Regions from separate parts of the Rhizobium sp. Leaf311 genome, predicted to be linked through region 1. Evidence: riboswitches for the same ligand, from Rfam matches in the RefSeq annotation. Region 1 holds a riboswitch; each other region holds the start of a gene.
The links. A riboswitch is a leader RNA that binds a small molecule or an ion and turns the genes downstream of it on or off. The one in region 1 is predicted to bind thiamine pyrophosphate.
Positions count from the first base shown of each region.

Region 2: another riboswitch for thiamine pyrophosphate. It lies ahead of thiB (thiamine ABC transporter substrate binding subunit); the one in region 1 lies ahead of ASF69_RS05100 (hydroxyethylthiazole kinase).
Region 3: another riboswitch for thiamine pyrophosphate. It lies ahead of thiC (phosphomethylpyrimidine synthase ThiC); the one in region 1 lies ahead of ASF69_RS05100 (hydroxyethylthiazole kinase).

Region 1 is NZ_LMNZ01000002.1:197,779-207,441, reverse strand. It holds gene ASF69_RS05125 (D-amino acid dehydrogenase) at 1-448, opposite strand, end outside; gene alr (alanine racemase) at 456-1,622, opposite strand; gene ASF69_RS05115 (Lrp/AsnC family transcriptional regulator) at 1,748-2,209, shown strand; gene thiD (bifunctional hydroxymethylpyrimidine kinase/phosphomethylpyrimidine kinase) at 2,247-3,047, opposite strand; gene thiE (thiamine phosphate synthase) at 3,044-3,709, opposite strand; gene ASF69_RS05100 (hydroxyethylthiazole kinase) at 3,690-4,427, opposite strand; TPP riboswitch at 4,496-4,598, opposite strand; gene iolG (inositol 2-dehydrogenase) at 4,671-5,663, opposite strand; gene ASF69_RS05090 (telomere resolvase) at 5,907-7,244, opposite strand; gene ASF69_RS05085 (Xaa-Pro peptidase family protein) at 7,325-8,467, opposite strand; gene ASF69_RS05080 (AcvB/VirJ family lysyl-phosphatidylglycerol hydrolase) at 8,557-9,663, opposite strand, start outside.
Region 2 is NZ_LMNZ01000022.1:19,099-28,761, reverse strand. It holds gene ASF69_RS20770 (NAD-glutamate dehydrogenase) at 1-1,282, opposite strand, end outside; gene ASF69_RS20765 (CarD family transcriptional regulator) at 1,825-2,397, shown strand; gene ASF69_RS20760 (M48 family metalloprotease) at 2,482-4,008, opposite strand; gene ASF69_RS20755 (ATP-binding cassette domain-containing protein) at 4,283-5,002, opposite strand; gene thiP (thiamine/thiamine pyrophosphate ABC transporter permease ThiP) at 4,999-6,618, opposite strand; gene thiB (thiamine ABC transporter substrate binding subunit) at 6,633-7,646, opposite strand; TPP riboswitch at 7,687-7,796, opposite strand; gene ASF69_RS20740 (VOC family protein) at 7,841-8,233, opposite strand; gene ASF69_RS20735 (ABC-F family ATP-binding cassette domain-containing protein) at 8,320-9,663, opposite strand, start outside.
Region 3 is NZ_LMNZ01000022.1:136,256-145,918, reverse strand. It holds gene modC (molybdenum ABC transporter ATP-binding protein) at 1-1,045, shown strand, start outside; partial or broken gene ASF69_RS21280 (winged helix-turn-helix domain-containing protein) at 957-1,401, opposite strand; gene ASF69_RS21275 (P1 family peptidase) at 1,398-2,396, opposite strand; gene ASF69_RS21270 (thiazole synthase) at 2,459-3,232, opposite strand; gene thiS (sulfur carrier protein ThiS) at 3,236-3,433, opposite strand; gene thiO (glycine oxidase ThiO) at 3,402-4,397, opposite strand; gene thiC (phosphomethylpyrimidine synthase ThiC) at 4,399-6,219, opposite strand; TPP riboswitch at 6,318-6,429, opposite strand; gene ASF69_RS21250 (acyl carrier protein) at 6,590-6,841, shown strand; gene ASF69_RS21245 (acyl-CoA dehydrogenase family protein) at 6,841-8,022, shown strand; gene ASF69_RS21240 (amino acid--[acyl-carrier-protein] ligase) at 8,027-8,935, shown strand; gene ASF69_RS21235 (DUF1839 family protein) at 8,943-9,663, shown strand, end outside.

The DNA of each region.
Region 1 (9,663 bases):
TGCCATCAAACTGCTTCTGCGTTCGGAAAACCTCCAGCGTGCCCTGCGTCCGCTGGTCGTACTGGATGCCGGTTTCATCGCGCAGAGCCATCAGGCAATCGCGGCTATATTCGGCAATGCGCACCATCCTGCTCTTGTTGACGGAATAGCGCGCGGATGTACAGTTGCGCAGCATCTGGCCCATCCAGCGCCATGCAGCCGGGTCCGCTGTCGGTCGAATGATAAGAGGGGCATGTTCCATGAAAAGCCACTTCATGGCTTTCATCGGAATGCCTGGGGCAGCCCAGGGCGAGGAGTAGCCCGGGGATACTTCTCCCGCATTGGCAAAGCTTGTTTCAAGTGCCGCAGCAGGCTGGCGGTCTATCACCGTCACCGAGTGACCCGCCTTTGCAAGATACCAGGCGGACGTGACGCCGACGACACCGGCACCGAGAATAACGATTTTCATATCTGCCTCACTCGTCTGCGTTGCTTGTTTCGCCGGTAACACCGGCTCTGTCTGGCTGAATATAGGTTCTGCGATAGCGTTGGCCGAGGCCCGTCAGAATCTCATAGGATATTGTCCCGGCATCCTCGGCAAGCGCTTCAAGCGATTGGTCGGGTCCAATCAGTTGCACAAGGCTGCCATGGGTCAGGCTTCCCGCAGGCAGGGCTGTGATGTCGAGGCTTATGCTGTCCATGGACACACGGCCGGCAATTGGCAGGCGGATGCTATTGAAATAGGCGGCTCCGCGATTGCTGAGAGAGCGGGGAAGACCGTCCGCATATCCCGCCGCAATCGTAGCCAGCCGCGTTTCAGCGGACGCACGGAACGTGCCGCCATATCCGACAAGCGTATCTGTGGGGACTGTCCGCGTCTGGATTACTGCGACATCCAGCCGAACTACCGGTTTCATCGGGTTGGGGCGCAACGTTGAAGGCGCGCCGCCGTAAAGAGCGATACCCGGGCGCATTAGCGCGTTGTGGTAATCGGCACCGAGGAAGATGCCGCCCGAGTTTGCAAGGCAAACCGGCGTGCCGGGAAACATGTCCGATGCCTTGCGCATCACGACGAGTTGCGATGCATTGAGCGGACTTTCAGGTTCATCAGCGCAGGCCAGATGGCTCATGAGATAGCTGATAGCGATGCCGCGAAGACGTGCCGGCTCTGCTTTCAGCGCATCTAGCTCAATGGGCGCCAGACCAAGCCGCGACATGCCTGTGTCGATCTGGATCGCCGCCGGGAGAACCTGTCGCAGTGCAGCTGCATGGGCTGACCACTGCGCGATTTGCTCAAGGCAGTTCAGAACCGGCGTAATGTTCATCGCCGTGCAGGAGGTTTCGTTGCCCGGCTGTAATCCGTTGAGAACGAAGATTTGCGCATCACCGGCAAGGCGAAGGCGCAGGGCGATTGCCTCATCCATATGGGCGACGAAGAAATGACGGCAGCCAGCGTCGTAAAGCACGGGCGCGACCATGTCTGCGCCCAAACCATAGGCATTCGCCTTCACAACGGCGCTCGTTATCGAGGCGGGTGCCTTTGCCTTCAACAGGAGATAATTGTCACGAAGCGCGCCCAGGTCTATCGTCAGATAGCCGCTGGCACCGCCACTTACCGTCTGGCGATTGATCGTCATATTCATCGTCGTTCCCTTATTATTGGGAACAAGTCTATTGCAACAATCATCGAATTTTTGCAGTTTGATGTGCAGATTATTCGAATGATTGGCTCAGCACGCAATTTTCAACGGCAGAACGGAATATCTTTATGTCTTCTCTGGACGCTACCGATCGCCACATCATCCGCCTGCTTCGGCTGAATGCCCGCATCAGCAATGCCAAACTGGCCGCCGAAGTCGGGCTTTCGCCGTCTGCTTGCCTTCGCCGCGTCGATATTCTCGAGCGGGAAGGTGTCATCCGCGGCTATACCGCGCTGACGGGAAGCGCGGCTGGTGGCGATGTCATCTCCGTTATCGTCCAGATCACGCTTGACCGGCAGACGGAAGATTTCCTGAATCGTTTCGAAAATGCCGTTCGCCGTTACCCGGAAATCCGGGAATGCTATCTGATGACTGGCGGATCGGACTACTTTCTGCGGGTAGAAGTTGAAACCGCAGGGGATTTCGAGCGCGTCCACAAGGATATCCTGTCGAAACTGCCGGGAGTATCCCGCATCCATTCCAGTTTTGCCATTCGCAACGCCTTGGCAAGCCCAAAGCCGAGAGCGTGAGAACGGTCGACCGCGCTTTGGGTGTGACAAGCTGCAGTCAGGCACTCCACCAGCGATAAAAATGATGCACGGGGCCGTGCCCGCCGCCTACCCGCAAGGTGCGTCCCGCAGCCAACGCCCCCTGGAGGTAATCTTTTGCCAGACCAATAGCGTCGGCCAAGGGATAACCCAGAGCCAGATTGGCCGTGATGGCAGATGCCAACGTACAGCCGGTCCCGTGGTCGTTTCGGGTTTCGAGCCGGGGCATGGCGAATTCCTGAACGCCCGTCGAATCCAGGAGAATATCGATACTCTCCGAGCCGGAGGCGTGCCCGCCCTTGATCAGGACTGCGCCGACGCCGGTCTTCAGGATTGTTTCGGCCTGCTGGATAACCTCATTGCGGGATGCGGCCATTTTCATTCCGCACAAGAGAGCAGCCTCAGGCAGGTTTGGTGTTGCCAGCACCGCCAGGGGAAGCAGCATGGACCGCAGACCCTCGACAGCATCTTCCTGCAGCAAGCGATCTCCAGATGTCGCCACCATCACCGGGTCCAACACCACAGGCATTTTGCGGCCTTGCAGGCCTGCGGCGATGCATTCGATGGTCTCGGTGCGCGAGACCATCCCGATCTTGACGGCATCGACCGTGAGATCAGAGAATACAGCGTCCATCTGGGCCCGCACCATTCCGGCCGAGACGTCTTCAACGGCGGTAACGCCCCTGGTGTTTTGTGCGGTGATGGCGGTCAAAACGCTGGCGCCATACACGCCCAAGGCAGAGAATGTCTTGAGGTCGGCCTGTATGCCCGCGCCTCCGCCGCTATCGGAGCCCGCAATTGTCAGTGCGATGACTGTCATCTGCGTGCCTCCAGCGCAATATCCACATGATGGCGGAAGTCCCGGGCTGCGGCGGCAATATCGGTGGCGCGAAACAGCCCGGAAATAACCGCCACACCGTCTGCGCCTGCGGCGATGAGGGCGGGCACTTTGTCCAGTGTGATGCCTGCTATAGCGCCGACCGGCATATCGGGCCGCATGTTGTTCAGAATGTTCCGAAGTTCCCTGAAGCCCTCCAGCCCAACGGGAGCGTCGGGGTTTACTTTCGAGACGGTATCGAAAACGCCGCCGATACAGGCATAGTCTGCCGGTGCGTTGCCCGCGCGCTCGGCGTCGTCCATGTTTTTGACCGTCAGGCCAATAATGGCAGCAGGCCCGAGCAGCCGCCTTGCCGTTGCCGCGTCCATGTCATCGGCACCCAGATGGACGCCATCCGCGCCAGACGCGAGCGCTACGTCGACCCGGTCATTGATGACGAGCGGAACGCCCGTGCCTTGCAGAGCTTGCAGAATGAGAACTGCCTGCTGGATCATCTCTCGGGTCGAGGAGTGCTTGTCGCGGTACTGGATGATGGTCGCCCCATGCCGCGCCGCCACCGCTGCGAGTTCCGGAAGGGGGGCGATATCGGCCAGCGATTTATCGACCAGCGCGTTCAGCCTGTAATCAATTCTCATGTCGTTCAATCCTCGCAAGCGAAACTATGTCATCGGTACTCAGTCCGTTCACGGCATCGAGAAACGCCGCCTCGAACGTCCCCGGACCACGCGAATGCCGTGCCGCAATTTCCGCAGAAACGCCTGTGACGGTCAGCGCGGCTGCGGCCGCCAGAAGCGGGTCTGTCTCAACCGCCATGAATGCTGCAATGACGCCGCCGGAGAGGCAGCCGGTGCCGGTGACTTTCGCCATCCAGGGATGACCGTTGTGGATGGTTGCCGCCCTGTTCTGGTCCTGAAGCAGGTCCTGCGGCCCGGTCTGGATACGCAGCGCCTTGGCGACATCGCCGATCACGGACATTTCCGCTTGGTTGCCGCGCACGATTGCGGGGCCGAGCGCAAGCATCTCCCTGGCAAATGCTAGGCGGGATGGGGAATAATCGCAGTGAACAGGGTCAATGATCCAGGGCTTGCCCTTGGCGTTTGCAATGGCGACTGCTTGCCGGATGACCTTGCGGCGTGCCTCGTCCAGCGTGCCAAGGTTGATTGTCAGCGCATCGACCATGAGGACGAAGTCCTCGATCTCCTCCGGCGATGACGTCATGGAGGGAATGCCGCCGACAGCGGTTATACCGTCTGCCGTGAATTTCTGGACGACGGTATTCATCAGGCAGTGCACCCGCGGACGTCGCTCGCGCACCCGCGTTAAAAGCTCGCCCGCCTTTTGGGCCGTGGGGAAATCGATCATGGTTTTCTCAGCACTCCAGACGTCTCGATGCAGAGACCCGGGCCAAGCGGAGAAGAGAAAAGCATTGCCTGCGCAGACTGTTCCGTTCCTACGCCGGCATGACCCGGATCAGGTTCAAGGGTCCGGCTCAGCGCCATCTCAGCATCGTCAGATGCTCCCCTCGGAATGTCTCGAAAGTGGCGTCTTTTACGCCTGCTGTCAATGGCGCGAAGGCATGGCAGTGCCACACCTTCGCGGCAACCATCAGGTCAAATGCACGACGGTTTTTTCGCGTGCAGATTTGAGTGCCGCATCGGCCAGCTTCAAGGCGATGAGGCCGTCCTTTGCGGAAGGCGAGGGTGCGGCATTGTTCTCGATGGCATCGATGAAGGCCGCGATCTCGGCGGCGTAGGCTGCTGTGTAACGCGTCATGAAGAAATCGTGCAGAGGCGGACGCGTATAGCCATCCTTCGTCGCGATCTCGATGGAAACGGGCCGCTGGTTTTCTGCGGCTACCGAGCCGAGCGAACCGTGGACTTCGATGCGCTGATCATAGCCATAGGTCGCGCGCCGTGAGTTGGAAATCATCGCCTGACGTCCCGTCGCCGTGGTCAAGACGATACTGGCGCTATCGTAATCGCCGAGTTCCCCGATCTTGGGGTCCACGAGAACGGAGCCGCTTGCAAACACGCTGACAATCTCTTCGCCGAGCAGGAACCGGGCGATGTCGAAATCATGGATGGTCATGTCGCGGAAGATGCCGCCCGAAACCTTGATATATTCCGGCGGCGGCGCGCCCGGGTCACGGCTGGTGATGGTCACCATCTCGACCTTGCCGATCTGGCCGTCATCTATTGCTTTGCGCACGGCACGGAAATGCGGATCAAAACGGCGATTGAAGCCAAGCATGATCTTGGCGCCCGTCTCTTCCACCACATCGATGCAGGATTGGGCACGTGCGACATCCAGATCGATCGGCTTCTCGCAGAAAATAGCCTTGCCAGCGCGTGCAAAGCGCTCGATCAGATCGGCGTGGGTATTGGTAGGTGTGCAGATGATAACCGCATCAATGTCGGGATTGGCGAGAACGGCATCGATGGTGCTGATCTCGCAACCGGTTTCATCGGCAATCGCCTGAGCTGCCTCCTGAAAGGCGTCCACCACGGCAACCAGCTTTGCACGCTTGTCAGAGGCAATTGCCTTGGCGTGCACTTTCCCAATGCGCCCGGCACCCAGCAAGGCCAATTTCGTAACCATCGTTTCCTCCCGATCTGGTCATCTGGGCGCGTTGGTCGCGGTCGAGAATAGAAAGTCGGCGCGAGCACGAAACCCATTTTGGAATATATGTTCCATCTTGCTAGATGCCCGTTTCATTTGTGTCAAGCAGTCTTGAGCGACAGGTGCAGGCCAGATATTTCGAGCAGCAAAAATCCCATGCGCACACGCCCGCGCACTCCTTGTCGGCTGCGTCTCTTTGGGAATGTCTGGAAGGTCTCGCGCTTAGCTCTCCGGCATCCCCGGTATCTGATTGATCGTCCGCATCTGGTTGATGGTGCGATCCGCCAGATGCTCCGCGCGCGCCTTGGACCGGTCAGCATCTTCGGGAAAGGTGTAGGTCATGTATGACAATGAGGTTTCAAGGTCATTGTTGTTGTGGCCAAGGATAGCGGCGAAATAGCTGTTCTTGGTGACCCGTGGGGGCGCGAAATTGCGGAACGCTATTTCCGCGTAGAGATGACGCAGGCCATAGGGTTTTGCCGGTTCTTCCTTGGGCCAGATATCTTCGAATTTGGCGATAACTGCATCCCGCAGGGGCAGACGAACTTCCGAGGTGAAGTCGTCGACGCTTAGCCCCAGCCAAAGCTTTCCATCGCTACTCTCGCGCAGGCGGCGATAGGCGTCGAGGACGATTTTCGATTGCTCAAGCACAGGAATTTCATAGGTGACACCGAATTTCGTGCCTTCGCCCTGCTTGGTCTTGGCCTGACCGTTGAAAAGCACACTCCATTTCGAAACGCCCTTGCCATAGGGCGCAGGCTTGAGTTCCGCCTGTGTGAAGATTTCATAGGGGCGACGCCCGGTCGTTCCCATCAGTCCAATAGCAATCGTCATGGGATCGGATGCGAGCAGGTAGCGGCGACACCGCTTCATGACTTCGGCATGGTTTTCGAATGTAATCAAAGAACCGTGCTTCTTGGCAATCTTCGCCATCTTGATCTTGCGTGCCTCATCGTAAAGCTGAGGCGTTCCGGCGGCGATGCGCAGCATCGGGTGCTCATCGCCAAAGGCCTCACGCAAGGCATTCCGGTATTTCGTGATGTAGGAGATTACGGTTGCCTGCGCCTTGTCCTTCATCGAGTCCATTTCGCGATCCCACAGGGCCTGCATCTCCGCCTTGGTCGAAACACCGTTGGTGGCGGCAATGAAGTTGGCAACGCGCAGGAGAAAACGCGGCTTGCGGCCAACCATATTGGCCTCGGCCCGCTCGAGTTTTTCCCGGATGGAAGTGGCGACACCGATGGCGGGATAGTCTGCCGCCTTTATATAGGTATCCAGCCGCTCCCGAAGTTTTTTCATGTTGCAGATGGCAAGCGGAGTCGTCTTGGGACCGAAGGCGTCTTTCAACGCGTATCTATATTTTACAATATATAGCTCGAGCGTCTTTTCCGTGCGTCCGTTTTCGAAGTGAAATCGCACCTCTTCGTTCCAGAGTGCGCCAATTTTCTTCGTGTCATACGTGCCGTCTGACTTTTTGGTATTTTTTATTTTTTCGATAAATTCCCCGATGCGGTCTACCAGCACGGGTGTTTTGGTTTTTCTTTTTTCGGCAACGGACATGCTTGACCCCGGCAATATGATTCGCACTGCAAAAAGTATATTTTATAATGACTTTGAAAAGCCAGTCTTCTTTATTAGCTCTATTGAAACGGCTGTGTCGGAGCTATGGCAGGGCGTGTAAACCACTGTGGCCCGGCCTCCGACATATAGATGTGGTCTTCCAGACGTATTCCGAATTTGCCCGGATAGACCAGCATCGGTTCGTTGGAAAAGCACATTCCCTTTGCAAGCGGCAAAGCGTTGCCACGAACGATATAAGGTGCTTCGTGGATTTCCAGGCCAAGCCCGTGACCGGCGCGATGCGGTAACCCCGGCATGGCATAATCCGGCCCGAGCCCATGTTTCCTAAAGACCGCGCGGGCCGCGTCGTCGAGACTGCCGCAGGCTGCGCCGATTCTGGCTGCGTCAAAAACCGCCTGCTGCGCTTCGCGCTCGATAGCCCATGCATCCGCAAAGGCAGCGTCTGGTTCTTCCAGCACATAGGTGCGGGTAATATCGGAGTGGTAGCCTTCGATGCGCAAACCGGTGTCTACCAGAATGACATCGCCTTCCTGCAGCACCTGGTCGCCATCCGCGCCATGCGGGAGTGACGTTGCCGTTCCAAAGGAAACGATGCAGAAGTAGGAACCGCTGCCGCCGCTGAGCGCCCGGTGCTGTTCATCGATGAACTGAATAACCTGCGAGGCGCGAATGCCGGGTTTCATTGCTGCGTGCGCGCGCCTGTGGACCTCAAGCGTAAGATCCATCGCATATTGGATGATCTCGATTTCTGCCGAAGACTTCAGACTGCGCAGGCCGCTGATGAGATGTCCGCCGTCGACAAGCCTGTCCTGTCCACAGGCCTTGGCCAGTGCGTGATAGACAAAAAGCGGCAAGGCATCATCCAGCGCGATTCGGCCCGCTCTGCCAACAATCCGTGCCACCAGTTCCGCCGGGCTTTCTTCTTCCTGCCAGAGGTGGATGTCGCCCTCGATATGCGGCAGCGTGTCGACGCGCGACTTCTCAAATCCCGGCACAATATAGTGCAGCGCAGATTGCGTGATGACGGCTCCCAGAAGCCGCTCGCTCTGGTGCCAGACGAGGCCGGTGAAATAACGCAAACTCTCGGTCGAGCCGAGAAGCAGTGCGTCTATATCTTGCTCGCGCATAGCAAGACGCAATCGCTCCAGCCGTTGCAGGCGTTCTGCGGTGGAGATGGAGGCTGGTCCGGGGGGCTTGAACATGCGTCGATCTCAAATTGATTTGACACCACATGGATTAGCGGCTTGCAGTGTTGTATTCAATATGTCGACCGAGAAATTACAGCCTTGGGCTACTGACCGAGACGCTTTTTCAACGATGAAACGATACGTTTGGTCAGGGCCTCGTAATCCTCGTCGAAATGGTGCCCTCCCTCGATCCCGATCGTCTCCACACCCTTGTCTTTGAGCGCAGGGCAAGCAGCTTCTTCGTCTTCGGTGCCGTAAACGCACTGCACGATTTTCGGGTTGATCTTTGCCAGATCCGCGACGGGGTCCTGCGCTCCGGAACCTGACACACCAAGCCATCCGCCGACAGAGATTTCGTATGATACTTCATGCGAGAGCGAAAGCAGGCTCATCTGAACGACGCGGGCTTTGTCCTTTTCCGGCAGGGTGTTGAAGGTCACGGGCAAAACGTCGGCACCAAAGGAATAGCCGATCAAAAGAACGTTCTTGACCTTCCACTCCTTGCGATAGGTATCGATGATACGTGAAAGGTCCGAGGCTATATCCTGCGGTTTTTTCTCCGACCAGAAATAACGCAAGGAATCCACGCCGATGGTCGGTACGCCATCCTGCTGAAGGAAGCTGCCGATATCCTTGTCCAGATCGCGCCATCCGCCATCGCCGGAATAGATGATGGCCATTGTGTCCATGGTGGGCTTGGCCTCAAGCACGGTCAAGGGCAACCCAAGTGGATCATCGCTGTTTCCGGCTGCGTCGATACGGTCGGTAAGAGCCTGCGCGAGGGCCGCCTGCGCCTCATCCGTCACGTCTTTGACGTCAATGTCCGGGTGGGATTTGGTAAGCTCTTCCACATGCGCGCGGCCCTTGGCATCGGCCTTCGGGCTAAAGACGACGCTGACCGGCGCCGGCAGGGGTCCGTCTGTCAGGCCGTAGATCATGCGGCCATTATCCGGCTGCTTGGTCGCTGGCGTGCAGAGGATTTTTTCAAGCGGAATGCCCGCAACCGGATCAACGGCTACAGCCTCGCTGATTGTTGCTGCAGGGCTTTGCGCGATCATGGCAAGCGCAAGCGTCGCGCCATCTCCGACACCGGCAATGATGGGCGGGCGGTAGTTGGACACTCCGGCCTTTCGCTGAATTTCCTGCGCAAGTTCCTCAATGTCCGAGATCATATAGATGCACTCATCCTCATTGGCCTTGAGTGCCTCTAT
Region 2 (9,663 bases), on a different contig from region 1:
GGACGTAGGAATTATATTCCTCGCGCGGCACGAAGATGATGACAGAAACGAACCTGTCGAAGCGATCGATGCGCGGCAGAACACGCACGCGTGGTCGATCACTAAGTTCCATGATCTGCTCGATGAAGCGAATGAGGAGATCCGTATCGATCTGGAAGAGATCGTCACGAGGATAGGCCTCGAGCGTATTGTAGAGGGTGCGTCCGGAGTGGCTGTTGGGATCGAAGCCGAAATGATGCTCGACCTCCGCAACCTTTGCCCGCAGCAGGGGAATGTGCCGCACGGAATGGGTATAGGCCGTTGCGGTGAACAGACCGACGATGCGCAGTTCCCCGATGACATTGCCGTCTTCATCGAAGCGCTTGATGCCGATATAGTCCATATAGGCGCGCCGGTGGACGATGGATTTCACATTCGCCTTGGTGACGATGAGGAAATCGGGACCATCGAGGAACGCCAGGATTTCCGGCGTGGTGGTGACCGCGTCCTTGCCCAGACGCAGCACACGGACGTTCGGATCTGTCAGCGTACCAAGCCCGCTACCTTCTCCGCGCTCCACCTTGGCGTTCTTGCCTGCTCCTGAATAGCTGTAGTCGCGCATCCCAAGGAACGTGAAATTGTCGTTGCGCAACCATTCCAGAAAGGCCAGTGCCTCGGCCCGTTCCGTTTTCCGACGGTTCGAGCCCCTTTCCTTGAGCTCCCTCATCGCCTCGTCGACCTTGGCGAGCATCGGCTTCCAGTCGGTGAATGCAGACTGCACCTGCGACAAAACGAAGCGTATTCGCTCCACAAGAATCTCGGCCGCTTGCGGGCTTACCGGCGCGATATGAAGCTGGATCAAGCTGACATTGTCTTGCGGAGCGTCCTTTTCAGGATCAGCAAGGCGATATCCTCCGCCAACACTTCCATCGACCGCCATGATCGGATGCACGGCGAGGTAAAGGCTGCGATAGCTGCTGGTCACCTCCCCCATCACGGAATCATAGAGGAAGGGCATGTTGCGCCCGATAATCGTCAGAACAGAAACCGGAACATCGCGGGGAGAAATGCCATCTACTTGGGACACGCCAATATATGGTGCATCCTTTTTCCAGCGAAGAAGCTCTTCTGCCGTGTGCTGTGAAGCAATGGAAAGCATTTCTGGAGAATAATACTGGATATCATCGGCGCTTGCTCGGCCATAGACGATCATAGGGTCTATGAAGGGCTTTCCGGATGCTTCGGCCAGTTTTCTGGATTTTTCGAGTTGTTTGTCGCGTTTTGGATTGTTCCGGTAGCCCATTTTGTCTTTTTCCTCCCGAAGGATGAGGGTTTATGAAGAAAAATCGAAAAATATCGTCATTTACGCCGATTTCGAATCGGATATTGGCGCGGAATTATGAATAGTTTAAGTGTGCATCAATGCTTTGAACGACGAGCGGTAAATTTATTCGATTGAATTCGCGACATTTTATCGTCGGCCTTCCCGCGCAAGTATCAAACGACTCGGTTCTGCTGACGGCCGCCACGCCTATTGTGACGGCATAGTCACGGTAGAAGCAAATTATTGATTTCCACGTATTTTTGTGATAGACCAGAAAAACTGATCCACAGCGTGGCATTTGCGTGCCCAGAAACACCACGAAAGCAAATCATCACTTGCACGCGGTCTCCGTGACATATCGATTGTTTGTGTTGTCAGCCTCCGGGTTGCGAGATGAATTATTTTTGAGTGCACGACTGTACCAGTACGAAGTCACCTGACGGTTTCCCCCGTCTCATCCGGGCCTGACCGACCCGACCCCGGAAATACCGGGTGTATGTAACAGGGAGTTTTAAGAACGAATGACGACCCAGCAGAAGAAATCTCCAGCGCGTCACGGTTTCAAGACCGGTGAAGCGATCGTTTATCCCGCTCATGGCGTCGGTACCATTTCGGCAATTGAAGAACAGGAAGTTGCGGGCATGAAGCTCGAACTGTTCGTCATTGATTTCGAAAAAGACAAAATGCGCTTGAAAGTTCCTGTGGCCAAGGCTGTCAGCATTGGTATGCGCAAGCTTTCTGAAGGGGATTTCGTCGAGCGCGCACTGAAGGTTGTTCAGGGTAAGGCTCGTGTAAAGCGCACCATGTGGTCGCGCCGCGCGCAGGAATATGATGCCAAGATCAATTCCGGTGACCTTATTGCAATCGCAGAAGTGGTTCGCGACCTTTATCGTGCCGAGAACCAGCCGGAACAGTCCTACTCGGAGCGCCAGCTCTACGAAGCTGCTCTTGATCGCATGGCTCGCGAAATTGCGGCCGTCAACAAGATGTCTGAAACAGAAGCCGTTCGTCTTGTTGAAGTGAACCTCAACAAGGGACCGAAGCGCGGCAAGACCGTTGAAGAAGAAGACACGCAGGAAGAAGAAGCCGCTTAATCAGCGTCATTTTCAAATCAAAAAACCCGGCTTTCAATCGGCACATGTTCCAAGAACATGGCCGCGTTGAAGACCGGGTTTTTGTTATTCAGAGATGATCTTCACGCGATCACCGGCTTGCACGGTCGATGTTGCGCTCATGGCATTGAGGACGCGGAACAGTTCCACCTTGCGATCTGTGCCCATCATACGGGCAGACAATGAAGCGACCGTGTCCCCTGGCTTCGTCGTGACCACCCTGACCCGAAGCGGCTTTAGCGCGGCAATTTCGCTGGGTGTCATCTTGCGGAAGCTTGTGCGCAGAATGTTTGCGACGCCATCCAGCTGCGGACTGCCCTTCGGCACCGCCGTCAGGAACCGGAAAATCTGCTGACCAACGCGGATCACGGTCACGTCGAAATCCCATTTATCCGCAGTCGCGCGTGCTGTCGCGGCAGGCAGGCCGTTGATCTCGGTTTCCCGCACGGTGTCTGGAACCAGCCCGGCCACCCAGCCGCTTGTGAGATAGTTGGCGAGCGTGGTCTGCTTAGGATCGGCAACGCCATCGAAGCGAATGGCCATCTCGCCGGGGCCCGTCGCTAGAACCGCCTCCACCTTGTTGTCGATCTGGAAGCCTTCCGGCACATCGAAGCGAATGCCGAGCGTTCCATGCAGGAAGGTGTTGCCACGGACATAGCCCTCCTGCGGGCTGTCGCCATAGAGAAGTCCATCTATGCCATTGAGGAACCAGTCCCGCCCCTTGTCGCCGACCTGGCCTTCCTGACCGAAGGCGCGGGCGTGCCTGCGCGCCAGCTCGATGCGCTGCGGCGTGTTTGGGTGGCTGGAAAGGAAGTCGAGGCTTTGATCGCTGTCTGGATCAGCCGAGGTGAAGCGGGCGTAGGCCGCCATCGAATCGAGGAAACGCGGCGATGCAAAGGGATCGTATCCCGCTTCTCCCAACATACGCACACCGATGACGTCCGCCTGCAATTCCTGCTGGCGCGAGAAGGCCGCAAGACGCAGCTTGCCACGGGCGAGCGCCTGCTTGCCGGCGAGGTCGCTTGAAAGCACTTCTGCCACGACCCTGCTGGCAATGACTTCCGCCTCTTCGCGACGTTGGCGCTCAATGCCGTGGTTGGCCGTGACGTGACCCATTTCATGCGACAGGACGGCTGCGACTTCGGAAGCATCATTGGCAAGAGCCAGAAGACCGCGGGTCACATAGAGATAGCCGCCCGGCAATGCAAAGGCGTTGATGGCAGGAGAGTTGAGAATGGTGATGCGATAGGACTGTTGTGGATTCTCAGAAACGGCGGTCAGCGCACCGGCGATACGCGCGACAAGGCGTTCCGTCTTGTCGTCGTGATATTCACCACCATAGCTGGCAACGATACGCGGATGCTCACGGGCGCCCATCTGCGCGCGCGGATCGTTCTTCTGAACCTGCTCCACGGTCTGCGGATTGTCCGAGGGCTTCAGCGTCGATTGATAGGACGGGCTAAGCAGAGATTGGCAAGACGACAGGACGAAGCTCGCTGTCACCAGCGCCAGCCCTCTTCTTAATGCCTTGCCCCTGCGCCATACATTGTGACCGGAGGTGTGGCTCTGCTGAGCCTTCACACACGTCATCATTCTGCTCGTCTGCTCCTAACGTTCCTGATCATCCGTTAATTGCAGACCAGAATACCATAACGCCCCCAAGGGCACTTGAATGCGCGAACAACGAAAATGATCCATCATGCAAAGACGTTTCGAGGGGAAGATTGTTCGCATAATACTTCAAGCAGTTATTCAAAATTCGCAAGTGCAAAAATGGTGCATCGCCTCTCTGTTTTTCAAGGCTTGACAGTGCGTCGCGTCGAAATTGTGACGCGGCGTCGAAGAGATGCGAGCGTTAAGGCAACAATCAGACATGGAGAAACATGCTGATCTCGTCGATATCGGTCGCATCGAAAAAATTCTGGGCGCTGCCTTGAAAGACAACGCGTCCATTGGAGAGGAAAACAACGGCGTCTGCCAGGCGACGTATGTCATCGGGATGATGTGTTACTAGCAGAATGCTGTTGTCCATGTCGTGATGAAGGGCCTTCAGCAAATTGGCCATGCCCGACCGCAAACCCGGATCGAGAGCCGCAAAGGGCTCATCCAGCAACATCAACGGACGCTGCCTTACCAGAGCTCGGGCAAGAGCGGCCCTTTGTCGCTCTCCGCCCGACAATGTCGAGGGCAAGCGCTTTTCAAAGCCTGAAAGTCCAACCTTCTCAAGCGCACCTTTGATTGCGGCTTTATCCGCGTTCGACAAAGACAGCGACGGGCTGACGCCGAGGCCGACATTGGTCACGATATCGAGGTGAGAAAACAGATTATTGTCCTGAAATATGATGGAGACGGGCCGCTCTGCCGGATCGAGCCCCGCCATCTCGCGCCCCTCGATAAGAACGCGCCCTTCGTCGGGGTTCTCAAAACCGGCAACGAGATTGAGCAGTGTCGACTTTCCAGATCCCGACGGCCCTACCACGGCTGTGATTTTTCCGCGCTCAAACCCGCAATCCAGCAAAAATTGCTGTTGTCCAAGCTTCAGTGAGACATTGTCGAGGCAGGCTCCCCAATCCGCAGGATTCTTCATGCAATTGCTTTCATTGAACGACGGGAAACGCCGCCTGCGGCAAGGACAAGGCAGATGACACCGAGAATGAAGGCGTAACCGGCAGCATCCTGTGTTCTGTAACTTCCCATATTGCTGTAGACCAGCCAAGGCAGGGTGACAAAGTTCTCTGATCCGAAAAGCGCAACAGCACCCAGGTCGCCGAGCGAAAGCGCCATCGCAAAGAAGAACGCCGTCGCAGTGGGACGCCACAGGACCGGCCAATCAACAAACCGGAATCGCGATAGTCCACGAAGACCCAGCGCGGCAGAAAGCCTGCCGGTGCGCGCATCATGGCTCAGGAATGCCGGCTCGATAACGCGCATGGTAAAGGGCAACGACATCAACATATTGATGATGGCGACGATAACAGGTGCAAACGCCGCCACATCGCCGAAGGGCCGCAACAGCAGAAACCAGCCACTTCCCAAAACGACGGGCGGTACAAGCAGGACGAGAGATGAGCCTGCGCCCATCAGAACAAGAAACGCCTTCAGGCTGAAACCGGCCTCTCTGCGCAAAGCAATGGCATGGCGCGCGCGCACAAGCGCATATGAAGCGAAGACGGCCAGCAGCCCGGAAAAAAGCGCGATCTGAAAGCTTGTCGCCGCTGCCTGCCGGAAAGTGGGGGCAGAAAGTAACCGCCACAGATCCGCTGAAACGCCAGCAGATGCGACCGCGCACAAGGGAGCCCCGACCAGAAACAGTACGGAAAGAATGACAGCGCTGTCCCACAAGCGAGGCCCCGCTTTTCTGCCATCCATGCGCAGCACGGGCCGACCCTGGCTTTGTCTGTCGGGCTCGGCCGAGGGTAGCAGCGCGAGCAAGGCCAGCAACGCCCCTGTCATGGCGATCTGCATCACCGAAAGCGCGATTGCGCGCGGTGGATCGAAATCAAACCGCAGCGCCTGATAGATCGCCACCTCGATTGTCGTGGCCGCAGGTCCCCCGCCCAACAGCAAGACGAGGGTGAAGCTTGTTGCGCAGAGCATGAAGATAAGTCCTGCGACCCCTGGCAAAAGTCGTGCGACGGCAGGCCATTCCACGAAGCGAAATGTAGCAAAAGGTCCAAAGCCCAGCGCCGAGCCCATGCGCCAATATTCTCCCGGCACCACCTCAAGTCCGGCCAGAAAGAAGCGGGTTGCCAGCGGAAGATTGAAGAAAACATGGGCAACAAGAATGCCGGACAGACCGTAAATACTAACGGGCGCGTCCAGACCCGCAGTCTGCAGAAGCATATTGAGGACACCCTGCCTGCCCCAGATCGATATCAGTCCAAGCGCGCCGACAATGACCGGCAAGCCCATGGGAACCGCCATCAGGCGGATGATCCATATGCGACCGGGGAAGTTACGCTGCCGGGCAAGTGCCAAGGCCACCAGCAATCCAAGCGCGACGGACAGCACTGTCGAGAGCGTCGCCTGCCAGAGCGTGAAGCGCAGTATCCGCCATGTATAGGCATCGATCAGGCCAACAGACGCGGCGCTGACGTCGAAGGACAGAAGCGCATAAATTGCAAGCCCGATGAAAAGGACGACAGCGGTAACCGTCGCGGCTCCGCCAAAGATGAACCATCGCCCTTCCCGGCGTCCTACCATGACCTGCTTCGATCCTACTTGACGCTCATCGCCGCGAGCCACTCATCGATCCAGGCCTTGCGGTTGCGCGCCACATCCTCCGGCGACATCAGAAAGGTCTTTGATGGCTGCACCAGCTTGGAGAACGCAGCAGGCAGGGGCGCGGAGGTCGGTGCCACCGGCATCATCCAGTTGTTTTCAGGAATGGTGTCCTGGAAGCCGGAGGTGAGAACGAATGCCAGAAACTGCTGCGCCAGCGCATGTTGCGGGGCATTCTTCAAGACCCCGGCAACTTCGATCTGGATGTAGTGCCCCTCATCAAAGGCGGCAGCCTGATATCTTTCGCTATTTTCCGCCACCATGTGATAGGCAGGCGACGTCGTATAGGACAATACCATCGGCGCTTCGCCTTTGGTAAAGAGGCCATAGGATTCCGACCATCCGGGTGTAACCGTCAAGATGCGGTCCTTGAGCTTCGACCAGGCCTGCGGCGCCTGATCGCCATAGACCGACTTGACCCATAGCAGCAGGCCGAGACCCGGTGTTGAGGTGCGCGGATCCTGAATGACGATTTTCTGGGCCGGATCGCCCTCGACCAGTTCCTTCATGCTTCTGGGCGGCGTTTTCATCACCTGCGTATCATAGACAACGGCGAAATGGCCGTAATCATAGGGAACGAAGACATCGTCCTGAAAGCCACCCGGCACCTTTGCCGCAGACGCATCGACCCCGGATTTTTCGAAGAGCCCGGTTTGCTTGGCTTCCGCAATCAGGTTTGTGTCGAGACCTAGAACGACATCCGCTTTTGACGATGGACCTTCCAGCTTCAGCCTGTTGAGAAGCGCCACACCATCGGCTACGCCAACGAAGTTGAGGGTGCAGTCACACGCTTTCTCGAATGCGGCCTTGACCTTAGGACCGGGGCCCCATTCTGAAACAAAGCTTTCATAAGTGTAGACGGTGAGCGTCTTCTTATCCTGCGCGGCGGCAAGACCAGGAACCATCACCGATGCCAGCATAAGGCCATGAAGGAAAATACGACGGAACATCAAAAGCACCTCCTCAAGCGACAAGGGGAAAAGGGCGTCTTGATGGAAGCCGTCTAATCCCTCCGCCGGTGTTAACCGGATCAGGTTCTTCGGGTTGGCAGAGCCTCTCAGCCTCGTTCGTGTCAGAACAAAGCACCCCGTTAGATCTGCCGAAGATGTAGTGCCTCAGGAGAGAATTAGCAAGACGGCAACGTCTAGGCCGGGGCGCTCATATGGACCAGTTCCCAGACATGGCCATCGGGATCCTGAAAGCTACCCGCATACATGAAGCCATGATCCTGCACGGGCTTCCACTCCGCCCCGCCATTGGCCAGCGCGGTGGCGATCATCTGGTCGATCTCTTCACGGCTGGAGGCAGAAACACAGGTGAGCACTTCCTTGGTGCGCATCGCATCGGCAATATCGCCATTGATGAAATCGCGGAACCGCTCCTCCTGCAGCAGCATGACGAAAATATTCTTCTCTATGATCATACATAGCGTGCGATCATCCGAGTATTCGGGATTGAAGTTGAAGCCAAGCGCGGTGAAAAACGCCTTGGATCTTGCGACATCCTTGACCGGCAGGTTGACGAAAATCATGCGCATGTCTGGCTCCTCCGCTGCAACAGAAAACGCGATCTGCGTTACTGTCATAGATGGTGCCGTGACGCCGTCGCCGCAATGAGGCCCGTCTAGCTTTCGAGTTCCTCACGCAGCATCTCGAGTTCCAGCCACTCTTCCTCCATCGTTTCGAGCTTCTGGCGAAGCTTCGACATCTCATCGGCAAGCGTGTTGAAGACCGCCGGATCTTTGGTGAAGAGGTTGGGATCAGCCATGCGTTCCTCGCGCCTGGCGATTTCTTCCTGCGCCTTCTCCATCTCCTTGGGAAGATTTTCCAGCGCGAATTTCTGCTTGAAGGACAGCTTTCCCTTGGCTTTCAAAGGCTCGGCAGCGGAGTTGGACGAAGCGGAAGCCTTGGCCTTTTCCTGCTTTTCGGCCTTTCGCTTCTCGTCCGAGGCGCCCTTGCGCTGCGCCATCATGTCCGAATAGCCACCTGCATATTCAATCCAGCGACCGTCAGGCGCATCCGGATTGGCAGGAGCGATGGTGGAAGTCACCGTGCGGTCGAGGAAGTCGCGGTCGTGGCTGACGAGGATGACAGTGCCTGCAAAACCGGCAACAATCTCCTGCAGGAGATCAAGCGTCTCGATATCGAGATCGTTGGTGGGTTCGTCGAGGATCAGAAGATTGGTCGGCCGTGCCAGAATGCGCGCCAACATGAGACGTGCGCGCTCGCCGCCCGAAAGATTACGGATCGGAGTTCTGGCCTGTTCCGGCTGGAACAGAAAATCCTTCATGTAGCCGGTCACATGCTTCAACTCGCCATTGACCAGCAGGTTTTCACCACGGCCATCGGTCAGATAATGCGCCAGCGTATCGTTGGGGTTGAGATCCTCACGCTTCTGGTCGAGCGTCGCAATCTCCAGATTGGTGCCAAGCTTGACCCAGCCGCTGTCCGGTTCCAGCTGACCGGTCAGCATCTTGAGAAGCGTTGTCTTTCCCGCACCGTTGGGACCGACGAAGCCGATGCAATCGCCCCGGTGAACACGCAACGAGAATGGCGTGACGATAGGCCGATCACCATAGGACTTGGTGATCGCATCCGCTTCGATCACCAGCTTTCCGGACTCGCGCCCTTCCGTGACGGTGGCCTGAACCGAGCCCTGCGGCCCCTTGTGCCCGCGATATTCAGCCCGCATGGCCTGCAATTCGCCCACACGCCGCATATTGCGCTTGCGCCGCGCAGTCACGCCATAGCGCATCCAGTGTTCTTCGCGCTCAATGGCCTTGCCGAGCTTGTGCTGCTCCAGCTCTTCCTCTTCGAGCACCTTGTCGCGCCATTCCTCGAAATGCGCGAACCCGCGGCTGAGACGCCGCGCCTGCCCACGATCCAGCCAGACTGTCGCTGTGGAGACCTTTTCAAGGAAGCGCCTGTCATGCGAGATCAGGACCAGGGCACTTCGCGTCTGCTGCAA
Region 3 (9,663 bases), on a different contig from region 1:
GGGTGCCTTTGCGCTGGATGCACAATTTACCGCAGGCAAGGGCGTGACCGCCCTGTTTGGCCGCTCGGGTTCAGGCAAGACCTCACTTGTCCGGATTATCGCGGGCCTGATGAGGCCCGATCATGGAACCCTCGCTCTCGATGACATCACTCTGGCAGATAGCAAGAGGCACTTCTTCACCCCCTGTCACAAGCGTCGGTTTGGCTATGTCTTTCAGGAGGCGCGACTTTTCCCGCACCTGACCGTGCGCCAAAATCTGGTTTACGGTCGCTGGTTTGCAGGCAAGGTCCAGGCGGGCGGAGACGGCAGCAAGATCATCGAGATGCTGGGTATTGAGCATCTTTTGAAACGCTACCCGGAAAAACTGTCCGGTGGCGAAAAACAGCGCGTGGCCATCGGCCGGGCTCTTTTCTCCTCCCCGCGCCTGCTTTTGATGGACGAACCGCTTGCGGCGCTGGATGAAGCCCGAAAGGCCGAAATCATCCCCTATCTGGAACGGCTTCGTGACGAGACCGGCGTCCCCATCATCTATGTCAGCCATTCAATCAGCGAGGTTTCGCGCCTGGCGGACCAGATCGTGGTCATGAAGGGCGGCAAGGTCGATGCGGCGGGCCCGGCAGCGGAAATTCTGTCCCATCCCGCATTCGGTGAACAGCTTGAGCGCCGGGACATAGGCAGCATTCTGTCCGGCAATGTCGAGGCATTCGATACGGTGCATGGGCTCGCCACCGTCAGGGTGGGTCGATCGGCGCTACAGATCCCTGCAACGGCGGCCCGGGTCGGACAAAGGGTGCGTATCCACATTCCCGCCCGCGAAGTATTGCTGGCAACGGTCAGGCCTGAAGGCTTGAGTGCTCTCAATATTCTGGCGGGCCAGATTGCCGACATCGGGCCCTTCAGGGACGGTTTGGCGATGGTTGCGGTGAACTGTGACGGAACGGTCGTTACGTCGCGGATCACGAGCCTTTCTGTCGAGAGGCTGGGCCTGGCCAAGGGGCAGACCGTTTTCGCAATCGTGAAATCGGCGGCGCTCGATCCCTATTGATCTTTGTTGCGATGGGCCTCAAGCCAGTCAAGGTCTTCCTTCAACGCATCATCGAGGCGTCTTTCCATGTTGCGATAGCGCTCAAGCAAGGTCTGACCAAACTCCGTCAGAACCGCCCCGCCGCCCTGGCTGCCGCCACGCTGGCGCTCAATGACCGTGTCCTTGAACATATGGTTCAAAGCATCCACCAAAAGCCACGCACGTCGATAGGACATATCCATGGCCCGCCCGGCAGCGGAAATGGAGCCTGTCGAAGCAATCAGTTCCATGAGCTGGGCTTTCCCAGGCCCCAACCGATCTCCCAGGGGAAAATCGATTCGAAGGGTCGTTTTCAAGGGCGATTCGCGTCCACTCATTCTGCCTCGCCAGCGAACTGATCGCGCCACGCTTTTTGCGCCCCCGGGTAAGGCAGGGAGCTTGCCTCGTAGATACCGCGCGCAATCGCACGACTGACGGTCATCGCCGCGAGGTGGCAAAGCTCGGCAAAATCATTCACAGTTTCCAACGGCATCTTTCCCGTGGCCGCAGCAAACATGGTATCGCCGTCACTGGCCAGATGCGACGGCATGACAGCACGTGCAAGCCCGCCTTGCGCCATGATCGACAGCCGATGCGCCTGCGCCTTGGTCAAAACTGCATCCGTCACCACACAGCCGATGGTCGTTGCCGTCTGCGTCGCGCCCTTGATGCACATGGCCGTATCGGCCGGCGAAAACTGCGGTGGCAACCCGAAGCCTCCGAACTCACCATTCTGCTCGAACGGGGCGGCCCAGAAGTGCCTGCTCGTTCCAACTGTTGTCGACCCCAATGCATTGACGGCCACAATGGCTGCAATCCTGTGGCCACCTGTCGTCGTTGCACCGACAGACCCCAGCCCACCCTTCCATGTTGCCGTGGTCGCACCTGTGCCAGCCCCGACGCTGCCCAGCAGGAAGGGCTGGGCACTGGCGGCCTTGAATGCGGCATAGCCCATTTCGCGATAGGGGGAGTGGACGCCCCATTCCTTGTTGCTGCCATTGAGCAGGTCCATGAGAATGGCCTGTGGGACAATGGGGACACGGGTCGTCCCGACAGGAAAGCCACGACCGATCTCGCGAAGGCCCGCCTGCACTCCGCCCGCTGCATCCAGCCCAAAGGCAGAACCACCGGACAGCACGAAGGCATCTACTTTGGCTATCGTCATTGAGGGGTCGAGCAACGCTGTGTCACGCCCGCCCGGCGCACCACCAAGAATGCAACCGGACGCCGTTGCAGGTTCATCGAACAGAATGGCCGTGACGCCCGAACCCAGCTGGAGATCCGTCACATGGCCAACGGAAACACCTTCGATATCGATCAGCAGATTGTGCACGGCGCAACACCTTTCAGGTCATCTCTGCCGGTATCTCGCCGTGCCATCCTCTTGTCAACGCCTCAGGAAAACACCGCCGTCCCGATGACCGGCGTCGAAGGAACCGCCATATCCCGCGGCTCCAGCATACCGGAAAGATAGGCTTCGCGCCCGGCGGTCACCGCCTTTGCAAAGGCACCCGCCATGATGACGGGATTGCCCGCTCCGGCAACGGCCGTGTTGAGAAGCACGGCATCATAGCCAAGCTCCATAACGGTTGCCGCATGGGAAGGGCGCCCCAGCCCCGCATCGACGATCATCGGCACATCCGGAAAATGGGCCCGCATGGAGCGCAAGGCCGTCACGTTCAACGGCCCCATGGCACTGCCGATGGGCGCGCACCAGGGCATCAATATCCTGCAACCGGCATCGATCAGCTTTTCGGCCACCACAAGATCGTCTGTCGTATAGGGAAATACCTCGAAGCCGTCATCGCTGAGAATGCGGGCAGCCTCCACCAGCGCAAACACATCCGGCTGAAGTGTATCGTGGTTGCCGATCACCTCCAGCTTGATCCAGTTTGTCTTGAAAACCTCGCGTGCCATTTTCGCCGTCAGAACAGCCTCTTTTGCGGTATGGCAACCGGCAGTATTGGGCAGGATATTGCGGTCCAGCTCCCGGATAAGCTCGAAAAACTGCCCGCCTTGCCTGCTTCCGGCCATTTCCCGTCGCAACGAAATGGTGAGAATGTCCGTCTTGCTGGCGCGCACCGCATCGGCCAGAACGGCAGGCGAGGGATAACGTGCGGTGCCAAGCAGCAACCGTGAGCCAATCTCGCGTTCGTAGAGTTTCAGCATGGCCTACCCTCCCTGCATGGGTGAAAGAACTTCAACCCGGTCAAATTCCTTGAGGCGAAAGTCACCGCGATCCTGCGCGTGGACGAGATCGCCGTTGACGGCAGTCGCCAGCCACTCGCCTTCATAGTCAAGCGCTGTCAGAACGGTCGAAAGCCGGTCGGCAGCAAGATCATGCTCTTGCCCATTGACGAGAATTTTCATGGGAAACCTCCTTTGAAAGCAAAATACCGGCCGCCTGTTGCGCCATGGCTGGCGAAAGCAGAAAACCATGCCGGTGCGCTCCATTGACGAAAAGCGTGCCATCATTCTCAACGACACGCGGAAGATTATCGGCAAAGGCCGGGCGCACGCCCGTTCCCGTCTCGATGATCTGTGCCTCCCCGAAGGCCGGGTGAAGCGCGTAGGCGGCGTTTAGCAGCTCCATCATCGAGCGGGCGGTTATCGGCCCGCTCTCCTGCGTTTCGATCATCGTTGCCCCCACCATGAAGCGCCCCTTGTCGCGAGGCACGATGTAGAGCGGGATGCGTGGATGAAGCACTCGAATGGGACGTGACAGCGCAAGCTCGTCCGTGGCGAGATAGAGCATCTCACCCCGAACCCCACGAAGACCGGCAAGTCTGCCCGCCTGCGCGGCGCCCGTGCAATCCACGCGATGGGGGAAGGCTTTTTCGTCAACGACGTCTGCCCCCAGATGGAAATCCACGCCGAGAGAGACAAGCCGCTCATGAAGCGCATTGAGGGCGGCTCGTGGATCGAGATGCCCCTCGCCCTCAAAGAAAAGACCGATCGGAAAACGCCCTGCGAGATCAGGTTCGAGCGCCGCAATTTCGGCCTCATCCACCCAGCGATAACCCGTCGTGCGCGACGCAAAGCGCGACAGTTCAGCCTTGTCCCTGCCTTGGGCCACAACCAGCGTGCCTTTGCGGACAACAAGACCCGGCGTGGCCTCGTCCCACCAGTCGAGGGCGGATTGGCCGAGCGTCAACACCGCCTCATCCGCACTCTCCCTTTCGCACCAGGGTGCCAACATGCCGCCCGCAAACCAGGACGCACCGCGCCCTGGTTGATGCGCCGGATCGCAAAAGGTAACGCAGGCACCGCGGCGGGAAAGTTCCAGCGCAACCGTCAGACCCGCAACGCCTGCGCCCTTGATAAGAACATCCATCTCAGCCCTCTGCCGGTTTTTCCAGCGGCATATAGAGATCACCGCCCTGCTGGAATTTCTGCGCCATGGCTTCCAGACCTTCCTTCTGCGCCTCGGCACGAATGTCGTGCGAAATCCGCATCGAGCAGAATTTAGGCCCGCACATCGAGCAGAAATGGGCGACCTTGTGCGCTTCCTTGGGCAGGGTCTCATCGTGAAAGGACCTGGCTGTCTCAGGGTCGAGCGACAGGTTGAACTGATCTTCCCAACGAAACTCGAAGCGCGCCCGCGATAGCGCATTGTCGCGGATCTGTGCCGCCGGATGTCCTTTGGCGAGATCGGCGGCATGGGCGGCGATCTTGTAGGTGATCACGCCAACCTTGACGTCATTGCGGTCCGGCAGACCGAGATGCTCCTTTGGCGTGACGTAGCAAAGCATGGCCGTGCCGAACCAGCCGATCATGGCAGCGCCGATGCCTGAGGTGATGTGGTCATAGCCGGGGGCAATATCGGTGGTGAGCGGCCCAAGCGTATAGAAGGGTGCCTCGCCGCAGACCTTCAGCTGCTTGTCCATGTTCTCCTTGATCTTGTGCATTGGCACATGGCCAGGCCCTTCGATCATCACCTGACAGTCTTTCGCCCAGGCGATCTGTGTCAGTTCTCCAAGCGTTTCCAGTTCTGCAAACTGCGCAGCATCATTGGCATCGGCAATAGAGCCGGGACGCAGGCCATCGCCTAACGAAAAGGAAACGTCATAGGCCCGGCAGATGTCGCAGATTTCCTCGAAATGCTCGTAGAGGAAGGACTCCTTGTGGTGATGCAGACACCACTTGGCCATGATGGAGCCACCACGCGAAACGATACCGGTGACCCTGTTGACGGTGAGCGGAATGTAATGCAACCGCACACCCGCATGGATGGTGAAATAGTCGACGCCCTGCTCGGCCTGCTCGATCAAAGTATCGCGAAACACCTCCCAGGTCAGGTCTTCGGCAATGCCGCCCACCTTTTCCAGCGCCTGATAGAGAGGGACAGTGCCAATCGGGACCGGAGAGTTGCGGATGATCCATTCCCGGATATTATGGATGTTGCGACCGGTGGAAAGGTCCATAACGGTGTCGCCACCCCAGCGGATGGCCCAAACCATCTTGTCGACCTCATCCGCCATGGAGGAGGTCACCGCAGAGTTTCCGATATTGGCGTTGATCTTGACCAGAAAATTGCGGCCGATAATCATCGGCTCGGCTTCCGGGTGGTTGATATTGGCGGGAATGATCGCCCGGCCAGCGGCGACTTCCTGACGCACAAATTCCGGCGTGACGAAATCTGGAATATGTGCACCAAAACTTTCGCCATCGCGCACCAGCTTGTCCTTGATCGCCTCGCGGCCAAGGTTCTCACGAATGGCGATAAATTCCATTTCCGGTGTGATGATACCTGCTCGGGCATATGCGAGCTGCGTGACGGCCTTCCCGTCCCTGGCTTTCAACGGCCGATGACGCAGCGGGAATTCAGGTGTCAGCCGCTCGCCCGTCGCAAAGCCGTTATCCTCCGGTTTGACGTGGCGGCCATCATAGACCTCCACATCGCCCCGAGCGACGACCCAGTCATGACGCAGCCGGGGCAAGCCGCTCTCGATGCTGACGGTATGGGAAGGGTCGGTGTAGGGGCCGGAGGAATCATAGACTGTGACCGGCGGTTCGCCGGCTGTTGGATGCACGGCGATTTCTCGCATCGGCACACGAATATGGGGGTGAAGGGTTCCCGGCTTGTAGATTTTAGTGGAGGCAGGAAGCGGGCCTGTGGTGACGACAGGCGAGAGATTTTTAGCGGCAATGTTCATCGTGAGGCTCCAAAGCAAAGACAGTGGAGACCCAGTTCGAGCATGAAGACGAAAAACCACGGACGAATAGCGATAATGTTCGACGAGGTCGAACTGCCAGTTCCGCGTTTGCACCGTCCCTACGCCAGTATGAACTGGATCAGGTTCAACGGGTCACTGCGCGCGCTAGCAGTATCTCAGCCCCTTGCCGGGACCCCCCTGGTGAATGTCGCAATGAAAGACCCGGCGTCATCTTTTGTCAAGTTGCGATATTGGGCGCTTTTTTAGCGGTCACGACAAATTAACCTAGCCATTTATACGAATGTTATTTTTTCCAGCTTATTTCGAAGAATGCGTTATGATGACGCGCTAATATGGGAGAATATAGGGAATGAATTCAACAATTCGTGAAATACTATCGAAATTCGGGCAGCTCCCTGCGCCGGTCGATACAATCGCTGACGACGCTGATCTTTATGCAGCGGGACTTTCTTCTTTCGCATCAGTACAGTTGATGCTTGGTATCGAAGACGCATTCGATATCGAATTTCCTGACAGTATGCTCAATCGCAAGTCATTTGCGAGCATCCACGCAATCGAAACCACAGTGAAGACGATTCTCGACGGCAAAGAGGCGGCGTAATGGACCTTTCCGTCGCACCGCCCAATGCCACGCTCTCTGCGCGCGCGGCTCGGGTCGCGTCAATCGCCGCACACCATGCGGATGACGTCGATGCGGCCGCACGGTTCCCGAAGGAAGCTGTCGATGCCCTGCGCTCGGAACGGCTTCTGGGGATTCAGGTTCCGGCACATCTCGGCGGCGAGAGTGCCAGCCTTTCGCAGATTGCGGACATCTGCTGCACCCTTGGGCAGTCCTGCTCTGCAACGGCAATGATTTTCGCCATGCACCACATTAAGGCATCCAGCCTTGTCGAGCATGGTGAGGAGCGCGCCTGGCACACCGATTTCATGCGGCGTGTGGCAGCCGAGCAGCTTCTGCTGGGTTCGGCAACGACGGAAGGCGGCATAGGCGGAAATCTGCGAAACTCGATCTGCGCGATCCATATCGATGGCGAGAATTGCACGCTGGAAAAAAACGCCACCGTCATTTCCTACGGCAGTGAAGCGGACGCCATTCTCATTACATCGCGCGCCCATGCCGATGCTGCGCCTGCCGACCAGGTCATGACGGTTTTCCTGAAGAACCAGTACAGCCTTGAAAAGACGCATGTCTGGAACACGCTGGGTATGCGAGGCACGTGCTCGGACGGATTTCTGTTCAAGGGCCAAGCGCCCGCACAGCAGATTTTTCCGAAACCCTTTGCGGAAATCGCCGCGCAATCCATGCTGGCAACCTCCCACCTTTTGTGGAGCGGCGTGTGGTACGGCATCGCCGCCGATGCTGTCCTCCGCGCCCAGGCATTCGTTCGCGCAGCAGCCCGCAAGTCGCCCGGTGTCGCACCTCCAGGCGCTATTCGTCTGGCAGAAGTATCCAGCAAGCTGCAGATTGTGAAATCGAACGTCATTGCTGGTCTCAAGGCCTATGAAGACACCAGAAACGATCCCGACCGGCTGATGTCGATGGCCTTTGCCATCGCCATGAACAACGTCAAGATATGCTCGTCGGAAACCATTCTGGAAATCATCAACCATGCCATGCTGATCTGCGGCATCATGGGCTACAAGAACGGTACGCCCTTCAGCCTCGGGCGGCATCTTCGAGATGCCCATTCGGCACAGCTGATGATCTCCAATGACCGAATCCTCAGCAACTCCGCCAATCTCCTGCTCGTGCAGAAGCAGGACACCAGCCTCTCGGGATAAAACCATGGATATGCAAACATCGTTTCTCGATCGCCTGTTCGACAAGGGACTGCTGATCGATACCGGCGTCGATGGACTCTACGGTCGCAGCGGCCAGTTCGAAGACGTCATTTCAGGATTCGAACGCCTCATCGGCAAGTTCGGCGGTGCAGACAATGCGGAAGTGATCCGCTTCCCCCCCGGCATCAACCGCGCCTATTTCGAAAAAAGCGGTTACATGAAAAGCTTTCCGCAACTGGCCGGCACGGTCCACTCCTTCTGCGGCTGCGAACTGGATCATGTCAGCCTGATCAAGAGCATGGACGAGGGCACCGACTGGACGAAAGACCAGAAGATTACCGATATCGTCCTGACCCCTGCTGCCTGCTACCCGCTCTATCCGACCATCGCCAAGCGCGGCAACCTCCCCAGCGGCGGCGGTCTTTACGATATCCAGTCCTACTGCTTCCGCCATGAACCATCCAAGGATCCGGCCCGGCAGCAGCTTTTCCGTATGCGTGAATATGTTCGCATCGGCACCCAAGGCGATGTTACCGACTTCCGCCAGCTGTGGATGGATCGCGGCGTGGAGATGATGGAAAAGGTCGGCCTGGACGTCAAGCTCGAGATCGCCAACGATCCCTTCTTCGGGCGGGCTGGAAAGATGCTGGCCAACAACCAGCGCGACCAGAACCTGAAATTCGAGCTGCTGATGCCCGTCACATCCACGGCCAACCTGACCGCTTGCATGAGCTTCAACTACCATCAGGACTCATTCGGCGCAAAATGGGGCCTCAATCTCGCCGATGGTGCCGTTGCCCATACCGCCTGCGTCGGCTTCGGACTGGAGCGCATTGCGCTTGCCCTGTTTGCAAAACATGGACTGGATGTCGAGACATGGCCACAATCCGTGCGGGACGCTTTGTGGGGCTAAGGACGGCATGACCAGCATATTTCCGGCGTTGAGTGCCGAAGCCTATCTTCCACATCCGTTGCATTCATCGGAGCGGATGTGGCCGGAAACCAATTGCTACGTCGATCTGTGGATCGAACTTCTGGCGGCAAGCGCCTTGCCGCCAGAGGCCATGCTGGGTTTTACACTGGCGCAGGACTTCGAAGGCGATCAGTTCACCTTCTTCAAGGTGCCGCTCGAAGACCTGGAAACGCTCTATGGCATCCGGGTGACGGAGCTCGCGATTTTCGACAGGCTTGAGAGCCACGTCGAAACGCAATTGCAGCGCGGTCGCATCTGCCTGATCGAAATGGACAGCTTCTACATGCCCGACACGCAGGGCGTCGGCTATCGCAAGGAGCACGGCAAGACGACGGTCGCCATAAACCGCATGGACCTGCAAAACCGCAGACTGGAATATTTCCACAATGCCGGTTATTTCGCGCTTGAAGGTGAGGATTTCTCCGGCATTTTCCAGCATCACCTCGGTGATGACGATCTTCCTTTTCTTCCCTACACGGAATTTGCCAAATTTCCCGAACATCCTGTTGATGATCGCGACAGACGGGAAGCGGCGCAGCGCCTGCTGATCCAGCATTTTGCGAGAAGACCGAAGAAAAATCCTGTAAGGGCCTTTGCCGAGGTTTTCCCGTCGCAGGTGGAAAAAGTGGCGGACCGACCCTTCGGCTTTTTCCATAAATACGCATTCA